3 regions of the Pseudomonas sp. p50(2008) genome follow, and region 3 is predicted to be linked to each of the others. Evidence: riboswitches for the same ligand, from Rfam matches in the RefSeq annotation. Region 3 holds a riboswitch; each other region holds the start of a gene.
The links. Region 3 has a riboswitch for cobalamin ahead of cobW (cobalamin biosynthesis protein CobW). Riboswitches for the same ligand answer to the same signal wherever they lie in the genome.
Positions count from the first base shown of each region.

Region 1: linked by a shared signal. The riboswitch ahead of cobO (cob(I)yrinic acid a,c-diamide adenosyltransferase) and the one ahead of cobW (cobalamin biosynthesis protein CobW) in region 3 are both predicted to bind cobalamin.
Region 2: linked by a shared signal. The riboswitch ahead of H7698_RS17830 (ABC transporter substrate-binding protein) and the one ahead of cobW (cobalamin biosynthesis protein CobW) in region 3 are both predicted to bind cobalamin.

Region 1 is NZ_JACMYF010000001.1:807,414-812,053, reverse strand. It holds gene H7698_RS03620 (PQQ-dependent sugar dehydrogenase) at 1-1,190, opposite strand, end outside; cobalamin riboswitch at 1,342-1,574, shown strand; gene cobO (cob(I)yrinic acid a,c-diamide adenosyltransferase) at 1,656-2,267, shown strand; gene H7698_RS03610 (cobyrinate a,c-diamide synthase) at 2,264-3,646, shown strand; gene bluB (5,6-dimethylbenzimidazole synthase) at 3,643-4,293, shown strand; gene cbiB (adenosylcobinamide-phosphate synthase CbiB) at 4,290-4,640, shown strand, end outside.
Region 2 is NZ_JACMYF010000006.1:126,495-131,134, reverse strand. It holds gene H7698_RS17840 (ABC transporter ATP-binding protein) at 1-412, opposite strand, end outside; gene H7698_RS17835 (FecCD family ABC transporter permease) at 409-1,425, opposite strand; gene H7698_RS17830 (ABC transporter substrate-binding protein) at 1,422-2,447, opposite strand; cobalamin riboswitch at 2,593-2,787, opposite strand; gene H7698_RS17825 (low affinity iron permease family protein) at 3,537-3,905, opposite strand; gene H7698_RS17820 (hypothetical protein) at 4,130-4,640, shown strand, end outside.
Region 3 is NZ_JACMYF010000005.1:255,631-260,270, forward strand. It holds gene H7698_RS15890 (cobalamin biosynthesis protein) at 1-249, opposite strand, end outside; gene H7698_RS15895 (CbtA family protein) at 246-953, opposite strand; gene H7698_RS15900 (CbtB domain-containing protein) at 965-1,156, opposite strand; cobalamin riboswitch at 1,276-1,502, opposite strand; cobalamin riboswitch at 1,741-1,955, shown strand; gene cobW (cobalamin biosynthesis protein CobW) at 2,056-3,117, shown strand; gene cobN (cobaltochelatase subunit CobN) at 3,121-4,640, shown strand, end outside.

The DNA.
Region 1 (4,640 bases), on a different contig from region 3:
CCAGTCAGCACATCGATCGGCTGCCCAGTAGGCTTGCCTGCGCTGAACGGCACGAAAATCACTTTGTACCCGCTGTGCGGCTTGCGATTCCATGAGCCGTGCTGGCCAATGAACGCGCCTTCCTTGAACTGGGCTGGCAGTGTGTTGCCTTGCGCAAACGTCAGGCCGAGGGAGGCGGTGTGTGGGCCTACCGCGTAATCTGGAGCAATCGCCTTGGCCACCAGATCAGGGTTTTGTGGCTCAACGCGAACGTCTACATGCTGGCCGTAATAGCTGAACGGCCAGCCATAAAAGGCACCGTCCTTGACCGAGGTGATGTAGTCCGGCACCAAGTCACTGCCGATTTCGTCACGCTCGTTGACCGCGGTCCATAACGCGCCACTATTCGGCTCCCAGGCCATGCCGTTGGGATTGCGCAGGCCGGAAGCGAAAATACGGTGATTGCCTGTCGCGCGATCAACTTCCCAAATGGCCGCGCGACCTTCTTCCTTGTCCATTCCGTTTTCCGCGACGTTGCTGTTGGAGCCTACGGTGACGTAAAGCTTGCTGCCATCCTTGCTGGCGATAACGTTTTTAGTCCAGTGGTGGTTCAGCGTGCCACCCGGCAAATCGACCACTTTGATCGGTTGCGATTTGATCGCCGTGTCACCGTCTGCATAGTGGAAACGCAACAAGCGGTCGGTGTCGGCGACATACAGGTCATTGCCGACCAGGGTCATGCCGAAGGGCGAATTCAGGTTCTCCAGAAACACGGTGCGGGTTTCAGCGATGCCGTCGTGATCCTTGTCCCGCAGCAGCGTGATGCGATTCGGACTCGGGACGCCGGCCCCCGCGCGTCCCATGACGGTCTTCATGACCCAGCCTTTTATGCCTTTGCCATCATCGGGTTTTGGCGGCGCGTTGGTTTCTGCCACCAGCACGTCACCATTGGGCAGCACGTAGAGCCAGCGTGGGTGATCGAGCCCTTCGGCAAATGCGGCCACCTGAGTGCCGGCCGCGGCTGTCGGTTTGGCACCGTCAGCCCAGCCAACGGCCGGGGCGATGTTCACCGTCGGTATCAGGGTCTTGTTCGGTTCTGGCAACTTCGGTGACGGACCGGTGCCGTCGGAGACTTGCAGGCTGGAGGTTTCACCGCAGGCGACGAGACCTCCGGCGAGCGCGATGACGAGAGCGAACTGGGGTTTGCGCATGCTGATCTTCCCTTTAAATGCATTGACCTGATCAGTAGAGAAGCGCAAATGTGCGATGGTTCAACAGGGCACAATCAATCAAACGATCTGCGGCAGTTAATCGCGCAGACAAGTCCCGTCTTTAATTGACGCTCCACCCCCAACCCTCTAACCTTCGCGGCTTGTTTCAGGTGCTCTGTGACGTCGTCGACAGAGTGAAACAGGGAAGCCGGTGAGTGATCGCTTTGTTGCACGAAGCTTCGCGATCCCGGCGCTGCCCCCGCAACGGTAAATGAGTAAAAACTGCGCCTTGTGCCACTGTGTCGATTATCGGCATGGGAAGGCGCGCAGTTCGGCGTCAAGCCGCTCATGAGCCCGGAGACCGGCCTGATCCATCCAGCGGCATCACGGTGGGCGATGCCAGGCTTTTTGCCGTCTATTCTTGTGCCTGCCCGCCGTTATCCAGCCCCAACGGAGAGCTTTCCCATGACTGATACCCCTGATCGCGACGAACGCCACCTGGCGCGCATGTTGCGCAAAAAAGCCGTGATCGACGAACGCATCGCCAACTCCCCGAATGAATGCGGCCTGCTGCTGGTGCTCACCGGCAACGGCAAGGGCAAAAGCAGCTCGGCGTTCGGCATGCTTGCCCGGTCCATGGGGCACGGTATGCAGTGTGGTGTGGTGCAGTTCATCAAGGGGCGTAACAGCACCGGTGAAGAACTGTTCTTCCGCCGCTTTCCGGAGCAGGTGCGTTTTCATGTGATGGGCGAAGGTTTCACCTGGGAAACCCAGGACCGTCAGCGTGACATTGCTGCTGCCGAAGCGGCGTGGTCAGTTTCTCGTGAATTGTTGCGCGATCCGTCGATTGGTCTGGTGGTGCTGGACGAGTTGAACATCGCGCTCAAGCACGGCTACCTCGACCTCGATCAGGTACTCAGCGATTTGCAGGCTCGCCCGCCGATGCAGCACGTGGTGGTAACCGGGCGCGGCGCCAAGCCGGAAATGATTGAACTGGCTGATACCGTCACTGAAATGGGCGTGATCAAGCATGCGTTCCAGGCCGGGATCAAAGCGCAAAAAGGCGTCGAATTGTGAATCAACCCCGTCATTGCCCCGCGGTACTCATCGCCGCGCCGGCGTCCGGTCAGGGCAAGACCACCGTCACCGCTGCACTGGCTCGTTTGCATCGCAATCAGGGGCGCAAGGTCCGGGTGTTCAAGTGCGGCCCGGACTTTCTGGACCCGATGATTCTCGAGCGCGCCAGCGGTGCGCCGGTCTATCAACTGGACATGTGGATGGTTGGCGAGCAGGACAGCCGTCGGCTCCTGTGGGAAGCCGCGGGTGAGGCAGACCTGATCCTCATTGAAGGCGTCATGGGGCTGTTCGACGGCACGCCGTCCAGTGCCGATCTGTCGCGGCATTTCGGTGTGCCGGTGCTGGCCGTGATCGACGGCACGGCCATGGCGCAGACCTTTGGTGCGCTGGCCTTGGGGCTGGCGCGCTATCAGCCGGACTTGCCGTTTGCCGGCGTATTGGCTAATCGGGTCGGTACGGTGCGCCATGCGCAGTTGCTCGAAGGCAGCCTGACGGAAGGGTTGCGTTGGTACGGTGCATTGTCCCGGGAAACCGGGATCGAATTGCCGAGCCGGCATCTCGGCCTGGTGCAAGCGGGTGAATTGAATGACCTGGACCTGCGCCTCGATGCCGCCGCCGATGCACTGGCCGGCAGTTGCGAAGTCGCGTTGCCCCCGGCCGTGGAATTTGCTGCGCCGGATGTGATCGTCGCCGAGCCTTTGCTGGCGGGCGTGCGGATTGCCGTGGCCCGTGATGAAGCGTTCGCTTTCACCTATGGAGCGAGTCTGGATTTGCTGAGGGCCATGGGTGCCGAGTTGCTGTTTTTCTCGCCGATCCGGGACGCCCATTTGCCCGAAGCGGACAGCCTGTATCTGCCAGGCGGTTATCCGGAATTGCACCATGTAGCGCTGTCTCAGAACACCTCGATGATGGATGCGATTCGTGCTCATCATAGCGCTGGTAAACCGCTGCTGGCCGAGTGTGGCGGCATGCTGTACCTGCTCGATTCATTGACCGATGTCGATGGCACGCGCGCCGAGCTGGTCGGCTTGTTGGCGGGAGATGCAGTGATGCAAAAGCGTCTGGCCGCGCTGGCGTTGCAAGCGGTCGATTTGCCCGAAGGCTCACTGCGCGGGCATACCTATCACCACTCTTTGACCAGCACCGAGCTGCAGCCGATCGCCCGTGGGCTGAGCCCGAACGGTGGGCGCGGGGCCGAAGCGGTTTATCGTGAGGGGCGGATGACGGCTTCTTACGTGCATTTTTATTTTCCGTCGAATCCGTCCGCCATTGCTGCGCTGTTTGCGCCTGACCGTGAAGTAGCCATCGCGGGCAATCCGGCTTCCACGGTTGATCACCTGCTCCTTGTGGAAGCTGGCTTGCCAGCGAACAGGACATGACCGACAACACATTTTCTGAAGCCGAACGCGATGCGGTCTACCGAGCCATCGCCGAGCGCCGCGACATGCGCCACTTCAGCGGTGGCACCGTCGAGCCCCAACAGCTGCAACGCTTGCTACAGGCCGCCCACCAGGCGCCCAGTGTAGGCTTGATGCAGCCTTGGCGTTTCATTCGCATCAGCGACCGGGCCTTGCGTGGCCAGATTCAATCGCTGGTGGAAGAAGAGCGCATTCGCACTGCCGAAGCCCTGGGCGAGCGCACCGACGAATTCATGAAGCTCAAAGTCGAAGGCATCAACGACTGTGCCGAAGTCCTGGTTGCCGCGCTGATGGACGATCGTGAGCGGCATATTTTCGGCCGTCGGACCTTGCCGGAAATGGACCTCGCCTCAGTGTCCTGCGCGATCCAGAACCTGTGGCTGGCGTCTCGTGCCGAAGGGTTGGGCATGGGCTGGGTGTCGCTGTTCGAACCCCGGGCCCTGGCGGATTTGCTGGACATGCCCGAAGGCGCCAAACCGGTTGCCGTGTTGTGCCTGGGCCCGGTGAAAGCGTTTTATCCGGCGCCAATGCTGGTGCTCGAAGGTTGGGCGCAGGCGCGTCCGCTGAGCGAATTGCTGTATGAAAATGTGTGGGGAGTGAATCAATGAGTGTGGCGTTGTTGAGTGTCGCCGCCGTGGCGCTGGATGCGCTGGTGGGTGAACCCAAACGCTGGCATCCGCTGGTGGCGTTCGGCCGATTTGCCGACCGCATCGAGCAACGTTTCAACAGTGGTGGACGCGGCTGGCGCAGCCATGGCGTGACCGCCTGGGTAATCGCTGTGCTGCCGCTGACCTTGTTGGCGACGGCATTTTCCTGGGCGCCTTATGTCGGCTGGATCGTGGAGATTCTCGCGCTTTATTGCGCACTCGGCATGCGCAGTCTCGGCGAGCATGTCGAGCCCGTGGCCAAGGCTTTGCGCAGCGATGATCTGGAAGAAGCGCGCAAACGCGTGGGG
Region 2 (4,640 bases), on a different contig from region 3:
TTTTCAAGTGGGTGGCATCGACATCATGCAGCGCTTGCTGGACGATCGCGTCGTCCTCGCGCGACCACGGACGCAACGCCGACAGCCAGGGCGTTCTTCCCAGTGAAACGGCATCGAGCACACTGATCGAATCATCGGTATCCGCCTGCTGCTCAACCACAGCAAGGATCTGCGCGACCGTGCGGCGCGACAAGTCCTTGAGGCGCTGTTCACCCAGCCGGACCTCGCCCCGAGTGGGCACCCGCACACCCGCGAGCAGCTTGAGCAGGGTGGATTTGCCCGAGCCGTTCGGCCCGACGACACCCAGGGTTTCTCCGCGCCGAATGTCCAGGTGGATGTCGTGCAGCAGCTGCGCATCACGGACATTGAAGCCCAGCCCCGTACAGCTCAATACAGACTCACCGGCACTCATCGCGCATTCCTCCGACCGACCAGGATCAGCGCAAACACCGGCGCACCCACCAGCGCGGTAATCACCCCGACCGGGATGACCTGGCCCTTGATCAACGTCCTCGACAGCACGTCAGCGGCAATCAGGAACAGCGCACCTCCGAGCGCGCTGTAAGGCAGCAAGCGCGCATGTCGAGTCCCCAGCAGCAGGCGCACGGCATGGGGAATCACCAGCCCGACGAACCCGATGGAGCCGACAATCGACACCATCACCGCCGTCACCAGCGCCGCGCACCCCACCAGCAAAAACTGCACCCGGCGTACCGCAATGCCGAGCGACGCAGCGGAGTCGACACCAAACGTGAAGGCGTCCAGCGCTCGCCGGTGCCACAGGCACACCGCGAGACCGAGCAACGCCACGGGCACCGACAACCACACCGATGGCCAGCGCACGCCACTCAGATTGCCCAGCAGCCAGAACATGATGCCGCGCGCCTGTTCGGAACTGGCCGACTTGGTGATCAGAAACGCCGTGAGCGCATTGAACAACTGCGAGCCGGCGATTCCCGCCAGAATGATCTGCCCGGTGCCACTGGACGATCCGCTGACACGCGCCAGCAGAATCACCAGGGCAAAGGCCGCAACCGCGCCGGCGAACGCCCCGGCGGACAACGAAACCGCGCCAGCCCCCACACCCAGCAACGCCACCAGCACGGCACCTGTGGACGCGCCGGCGGAGATGCCGAGCAGGTAAGGATCAGCCAACGGATTGCGCAACAACGACTGCAGGATCACCCCGCAAGTCGCCAGCCCGGCGCCACAGGCAGCGGCCACCAGTGCGCGGGTCAGGCGGTAGTTCCAGACGATGCCTTCGTCGATGGGATCAAGCACATGCCCGGCCGCCCACAGCTTGTTGGCCAACACCTGGAACACCACGCCCGGCTCGATCGGCGTTTCACCAATGGCCACGCCAGCGATCACTGCCAGCAGCAGTGTCACGAACGCCAGCAGCGTGCGAATCAACGTCCTGGTCATTGCGGCAGGTCGTAGCCATTGATGGCGGTCGCCAGTGTTTCAAGGCCATCGAACATTCTGACGCTGGCCTGCATCGCCATGGCGTCGAGGATAATGATCCGGTTGTTTTTCACCGCGTCCATGTTGCGCGTCACCGGGTCACTGCGCAGGAATTGCAGTTTCTTTTCATGATCGTCAGCAGGGAATCGTCGGCGGTCCATACGTGCAATCACCAGGAACGTCGGGTTGGCCTTGGCGATGGTTTCCCAGCCCACAGTCGGCCATTCCTCGTTGGACTCAACGACGTTGCGCACGCCCAAGGTGTTGAGCATGAAATCCGGGATGCCCTTGTGGCCGGCGACGTACGGGTCGATGTCGAGGCTGGCGCTGGAGAACCAGAACAGCGCGCTGGTGTGCTTCAGGTCCTTGTTCTGCACCGTGGCCATCGACTTCGCCAGGCTGGCCTTGAGTTCGGCGTTCAACTGCTCGCCACGGGCCTGAACATCAAAGATCTGCGCCAATTGGCTGATGCTTTTGTAGATGCTGTCGATGCGAAACGCCTCCAGCCGCGTGCCATCGGCGCCGACCAGGTTGTCTTTGGCTTCGCAATCGGAGGGCATCAGGTAGGTCGCAATATTCAGCTCATGAAACTGCTCGCGAGTGCCCACTGCGCCTTGCGGACCGACCATCCATTCCAGCTCCACCGCCACCAGTTCAGGACGTTTGCCGATCACCGCTTCGAAACTCGGCTCGTTGTCGGCCAGGCGTTCGATCTTGTCGTTCTCGGCTTTGTACGTGGCCAGGACATCGTTGAACCACAGCGATGTGCCGACCAGCTTGTCGCTCAAACCCATGGCATAGAGCATTTCAGTGCCGGCCTGGCCAATGGTCACGGCCCGGACAGGCGCGTGCTGGAACGTCAGCGTGCTGCCGCAGTTTTCGACGGTGAGGGGGTACTGAGTCGGGGTCGCCTGGGCGAGGGCACAAAAGCCCAGGCCCGATAGGAGGGTGGAGAGGAGGGTGGCGAAGCGGGGCAGCAGCATGGGGCGATCTCCATTTGAACCGTACAGGGGAGCCGAGGTATACGGTCTGGAAACACATCATCGAACGCTGCTGCAAAGGCAGTGCAAGGCCGATCACCGAAGTGACGCACGCGGCAAGGATGTCCTTCCCGGACACCCCGCCGGTTAGTGATTTGCTTGGCCGGCAGGTCTCCTGACTGATGCGTCATCGCCTGGCCCCGGCCTTCCCGGGGATGATCCCAGTGGCGTTCGTGGAGCAGGCTCAGCATCTACAGTTGCGGGGGCAGTTCCGTTTGATGCTGTGTGAGCATCACGGATTCCCTATTAATCCCATGTGGAAACCGGCGGCGGCATGGTAGTCGATCAGACCGTCCGAGGGGAACCTGTCTAACCCCGATGCACCCAGATCCACTGTAGGAGCAAAGCGTGCTCGCGATGGCGTCCTCATGAACGACCGTTTTTTCCGGATGTACCCCGATCAACTGTAGGAGTGAGCCTGCTCGCGATGACGGCCTCATGGCCGATGAGTATCCCCTGATGCACCCGGATCAAACTGTGGGAGCTGGCTTGCCAGCGATGGCGGCCTGACAGCCGATGAGTATCTCCCTGATGTACTCGGATCAAACTGTGGGAGCTGGCCTGCCGGCGATGGCGCCCTCATAGCCGATCGATATTTGCTGATGTACCCGATCAAACTGTGGGAGCTGGCTTGCCAGCGATGGCGGCCTGATCGGCGGTGAGATTCTTGCTGGTGTCCATATCCATTTCTGCGGTTACGGCGGCTATTGGTTTCGCCCTTACGGCGAGTCACTTGGAAGAGCCCCAAGTAACCAAGGGCTCTTGCCCCTTTCGTGCGGTGCCTCGCTGAGGCTCGGCATACCCTCGCTCCGGTCCTGCTCCGTGGGCCCGCCGCCATCGGCCATCCATGGCCGGGGGCGGCTAACCCGGCATCCATGCCGGGTTGCCCACTGCGCAGAACCTGCGCTCGGCCTTACGAGGGGGCAAGAAGATCAAAAGCAAATCAAAAGCAGATCAAGTGCAGATCAAGTGCAGATCAGAAGCCGACCGAACTGCGTTTTTTCCACGTATTGGGTGCGTTTGCCGTAGGCCTCAATCACTCACCTTGATCGCCTCAACATCCCCCAAAGCGCTGTAATGCTTACGCAGCTTGCGCAGTTCCCGACTGCCCATTTTGTCCAATGACAAAGTCGCGTTCTGTGCCTCCTGAGTGGCTCGAATCAACTCGTCGATTTTCAGATGCAAGATATCGTTGTCGCGGTTTTGGGTGTTCTGGATGAGGAAGACCATCAGGAACGTGATGATCGTGGTGGAGGTGTTGATGATCAGTTGCCACGTGTCGTTGTAGTGGAAATAGGGACCTGTGAGCGCCCATACGATGATCAGGACAATGGCGGTGAGGAAGGTTTTTGAGCTGCCGGCTCGATTGGAGAGTGCCTGGCAGAATTGTGCGAATTTCATGAATGCCTACTCTTGCGATGGTCAGTGATAGACCGCAGTGATTCTTTGAAATTCTTTTTACTTCTCCTTTGTCCGTGAGCGTTTCCTCCCGTGTATCCGAGGGCTCACGTCGCTCATCATTTTGTTGGAACTCCTTTCAACGTCGCTCCGTCATCTGAACTGAGGGGGGCTGCGAGCGCTCGTGGCGTACCCGATAACGCTTTTTTTGAACAGCGAGGGACGTCATGAATAGTTCAGACAGCAGGACTGACGGTCAGACCGATCGTCAGGACTCCGGAAGACCGGAAGCCGATTTTCAACATTTGAAGGAGGGCGTTACCGAGGCCCTGGGTGATGCGCGCCAGCAGGGGGATGTGCAGTTCGGGCAGTACCGTGACACAGCGGCAGACCAGATCGAGGCACTGGCCCAGGGGGCGAAATCTTTCGTCTCCGAGATTGAAAGCAAGGACACGCTCGGCATGTCCGATTACCTGGCCGACATGGCCGAGTCCATGAGCGGGCTGGCCGGTAATCTGCGTGGCAAAAGTGCCGAACAGCTGCTGCACGATGCAGCCAATCTGGCGCGCAGCAACCCCACGCTGTTCATTGCCGGCAGTGTTGCCCTGGGCTTCGGCCTGTCGCGATTCCTGAAAGCGGGCACGTCTGCGGCCTATACCACCACCCGCGACAGTGACCCCGCCATGGGCAGCTCCAATCCTCCTTCCGGTGGTTTCGGGGCGCAGCGACCGTATGAAA
Region 3 (4,640 bases):
CTGCCCGTGATAACCCGCCAACTGCTCACTGCTGAAGTACACGATCGGTAGCTCCAGCTGTTTGGCGAGTGCGATCAGGCCCGGTTCATCACGTTTCAGGTCGATGCTGGCAAGTGCCTTGATCTGGTGAAATTCAATCTGATGAGCCTGCAGAGCCTGATCGAGCAGCGCCCGCAACGTGCTGACAGGGCAGCCGCGTTGGCAGCCCAGGCCGACCACGAGTGTCTGCGCTGTGCTGGCATGGGTCATGCGCGGTATTGGCCTTCACCTTTGCGGCGGAACAACCAGGCGCTGATCAGGCCCAGGGCCAGCCAGAACGCGACGTTGGTCAACTGCGAAGCGATTTTGAATTGAGCTTCCAGCGCTTCCGGGGCGAGCATCGAGTGCACTTCCGGTTGCGGTGCGCCGATCACGTGGGGAACGGCCAGGATCGCCACGCCCAGGACTTTCATCAGCCAGTGACGGCTGAACACGATCAATGCGATACCGACGGCGGTAGAGGCGGCGGCGCCGATCCACCAGATCTGGCGTTGCGCCAGGTCGGCAGCGGCAGTGCCGGGCAATTCAGGCGGCAGGCCCAGGGTTGGCGCGAGCACGAACGTGGCGTAACCGGCCAGGCCCCACAGCAAGCCTTGCGCGGTGCTATTGGGCGCACGCAGAGTGTAGAGGCCAGCGAGCATCAAGGCGAAACCAACCGCTACAACCAGGTTGCCACCGGTGGTGGACAGCACGCGCTGCCAGCCGTCTTGCGGCTCCCAGGCTTCGGCATCGTGGGCATGAGCGGCCATGGCGGTGCCGGTATGCTCATGGATTTCTACCGCGGCAGGCTCTGATTTTTCGTAGGTCTCGGCCTGCATAATCAGCGGAGCTACCCAGAAGCTCTGCAGCAGGGTCAGCAGCAGGGCGGCCAGCAGCCCGGTGAAACCTGCGGTTTGCGCAATACGCTTGATCATGTCGGCAGGTCTCAATGGCACGGGAATGCGGAGCTGTGACGGGTATCGTGGGCGGCGTTGTGCACCGCTTCGATGTGGGAGAACCCGGCAAAGTACACAAGGCATGCGCCCAGGATCGACGCACACAAGGCGGCGGTCAGGCGTTGAGTCAGGGTCGTTGTGCTGCTGGCGGTGTTGCTGCCGGTGGTGCTGATGGTCGACATGGCGCTTCCCTCTGGTCTGTCAGCGGGTGAATAGAGCGCATGGAAGATCCCTGCGAATCGGGCACGCAGAGATGCAACAGCGCCCGCCCACCGCGGGTTTGTTATTCAGTGAAGGTGAAAATCACTGTGTGTTGCGGGCCGGTCTCCGGGCTCACGAGGGGCTGGGGCTTCGCCTCAACCTGCAAGAATCACCTTCCCATGCCGAACTGCTGGCACAGTGGATTCGATTCTTCACTCGCTTACCGTTGCGGGGGCAGCACCGGACTGACATGGCCTTGAGTAAAGCACATGATTCACCGGTTTCCCGTTTCACCCTGTGAAGGGCACCCGTAACAAGGCGTGTAGGAGAGCATGGGCGGGGGTTTGGCGTCAATTGGCAAGGGTTCTCAACTCGGTATCGAATGAGAGGGGTTTACCTGTGGCGAGGGGATTTATCCCCGTTGGGTCGCGAAGCGGCCCCCAGCATTCTTTCAGGTATTCAACGCAGGCAGGTTTGGCGACGGCTTCGCCGCCGAACGGGGATAAATCCCCTCGCCACAGGGGCCGTGTTGCCTCACGAACATTGACCGGCCCCAAGACCATGCGTAGCCTTGCGCTTTCGAGGTTCTTCGGTATTTACCGAAGCTAAGAAGGGAACGCGGTTCAAGCCGCGGCTGCCCCCGCAACTGTGAACGGTGATGTTCGCTGCCACGCCACTGCAAACCGTGTCCAACGGGTTCGCGGGAAGGCGCAGCGAATGCCAGGCGAAACCGCCAGGCACGCCGTCAGCCAGGAGACCTGCCTCGAAACAGATTCTCACTACAACCGGGCGGGGTGATCCGGTGGCGAACTCTTCCGCGCGCGCACCTGTCGCAGCGATTGTCGTCCCGCATGCCCGCCACCTTGCCAAAGGGCATCCGATGAAAACACTGGCCAAACTCCCCGTCACCATCGTTACCGGCTTCCTCGGCTCGGGCAAGACCACCTTGCTGCGGCACATGCTCGACAACGCTCAGGGCCGGCGCATCGCCGTCATCGTCAACGAGTTTGGCGAGCTGGGCATCGACGGTGAAATTCTCAAGCAGTGCGCCATCGGCTGCACCGAAGAAGAAGCCAACGGCCGCGTCTATGAGCTGGCCAACGGTTGCCTGTGCTGCACCGTCCAGGAAGAATTTTTCCCGGTCATGCGCGAATTGGTTGCCCGTCGTGGTGACCTCGACCACATCCTTATTGAAACCTCCGGCCTGGCACTGCCCAAGCCATTGGTGCAAGCCTTCCAGTGGCCGGAAATCCGCAGCGCCTGCACCGTTGACGCGGTGATTACCGTGGTCGACAGCCCGGCCGTGGCGGCTGGCACCTTTGCCGCTTTCCCGGACCAGGTCGATGCCCAGCGCAAACTCGACCCGAACCTGGATCACGAGTCGCCGCTGCACGAATTGTTCGCCGACCAACTGGCCAGCGCCGACCTGGTGATCCTCAACAAGGCAGACCTGATCAGCCCTGAAGACCTGGCCCGTGTGCGCCTCGAAGTCGCCGAAGAACTGCCGCCCGCAGTCAAGGTCATCGAAGCCAGCAGCGGCCGCGTTCCGCTGGATGTGCTGATCGGCCTAGGCGCCGGTTCCGAAGAACACATCGACAGCCGCCACAGCCACCACGATCACCACCATGATGGTGAAGACGACCACGATCACGACGCTTTCGACTCTATTTCCATTGAACTGCCGCAAGCCGACGAAAGCCTGCTGATGGACGCGTTGACCCAACTGGTGGTCAAGCACGGCATTTTGCGAGTCAAAGGTTTCGCGGCGATTCCGAACAAGCCGATGCGTCTGCTGATTCAGGGCGTGGGCACGCGTTTCGACAAGCACTTCGACCGTCAGTGGGGCGCTGACGAAGCGCGCACCACGCGTCTGGTGTTGATCGGCCAGGCGTTGGACGCTGCTCAACTTGAAGCGCAGTTGCGCGCTGCGCTCAGCGTTTAACCCATGCACCTGCTCAGGACTCAGCCCGGCGGATTCGTCTCGGATGACAACATTGCCGACCTTGGACAAACCCCCGCCGAGCTGGTGATCCTGTGCAGCGGTGACTCCAGCCTGGCGTTGCTCGCCGAAGCGGCGCAGCAGCTGCCCGACGATTACCCGAGCGTACGCCTGGCCAACCCGATGCAGGTGCAGAATCACGCTTCGGTCGACCTGTATGTCGACGAAGTGCTGCGCCATGCCAAGGTGATCCTGATCTCGCTGCACGGCGGCATCGGCTACTGGCGTTATGGCGTCGAGCGGCTGGTGCAGTTGTCCGAGCAAGGGGTGCAGCTGATCCTGGTGCCCGGCGATGATCGCCCCGACCCGGAACTCAGCGACCTGAGCACAGTGGTTGCCGGCGACCGTGACCGGCTCTGGCAGTTTTTGCGTCAGGGCGGTCTGGGCAATGCGCTGGATTTTTTCCACTGCCTGGCCAATCGCTGGCTGGGGCGCGATTACGCCTGGTCCGAGCCGCAAACCCTGCCGCGCACGGCCATCTACCACCCTCATAAAAGCCCCGCCGATCTGAAGGACTGGCAAGCCGATTGGCAAGCCGATCAGCCGGTCGCCGCCGTGCTGTTTTACCGCTCGCATTTACAGGCGGCGAACACCGCGTTTATCGATGTGTTCTGCCAGCGCTTGCAGGCAGCGGGGTTAAACCCGTTGCCGATTGCGCTGGCCAGTTTGAAAGAGCCCGGCTGCCTGACGGCGGTCGAGGATTGGCTGGATGAGGTCGACGCCGGGGTGATTCTCAACACCACCGGTTTCGCCCAGTCCAGCCCTGAAGCACCGCATTTGCGACCGTTTCGCCGCAACATCCCGGTCATTCAGGCGATCTGTGCTCAAGACAACGAGCCGGGTTGGCGTGCCAGTGAACAGGGACTCGGCCCTAGGGATCTGGCGATGCACATTGCGCTGCCGGAACTCGACGGGCGAATCATCAGCCGGCCGATCAGCTTCAAGGACCTGGCCTGGCGCAGCGAACGCAGTCAATCGGACGTGGTGTGTTACCGGGCGCAACCCGAACGCATGGATTTCGTCGCCGAACTGGCGCGGCGCTGGATCGATCTGGCGCGGGTGCCGAACGGCGAAAAACGCATCGCGCTGATTCTGGCCAACTACCCGACCCGGGACGGACGCATCGGCAACGGCGTCGGTCTTGATACACCGGCCGCTGCACTGAACATCCTGCGCGCGTTGCACACAGAAGGTTATCCGTTGCCTGCCGAACTGCCGGACAGCGGCACTGCGCTGATCCAGCAACTGCTTGGCGGCGTCAGCAACGACCTTGACACGATCGACCAGCGTCCGTGCCAGCAAAGCCTGGGGCTGGATGATTATTGGCTGATGTTCAACGCATTGCCCGAGGCCAACCGAGAAGCTGTCCTGGAACGTTGGGGGGCGCCGCAAAACGACCCGATGTTCCGCAGCGGCCGAATGATGATCGCCGGCCTGCGTTTCGGCCTGACGTTCGTCGGTATTCA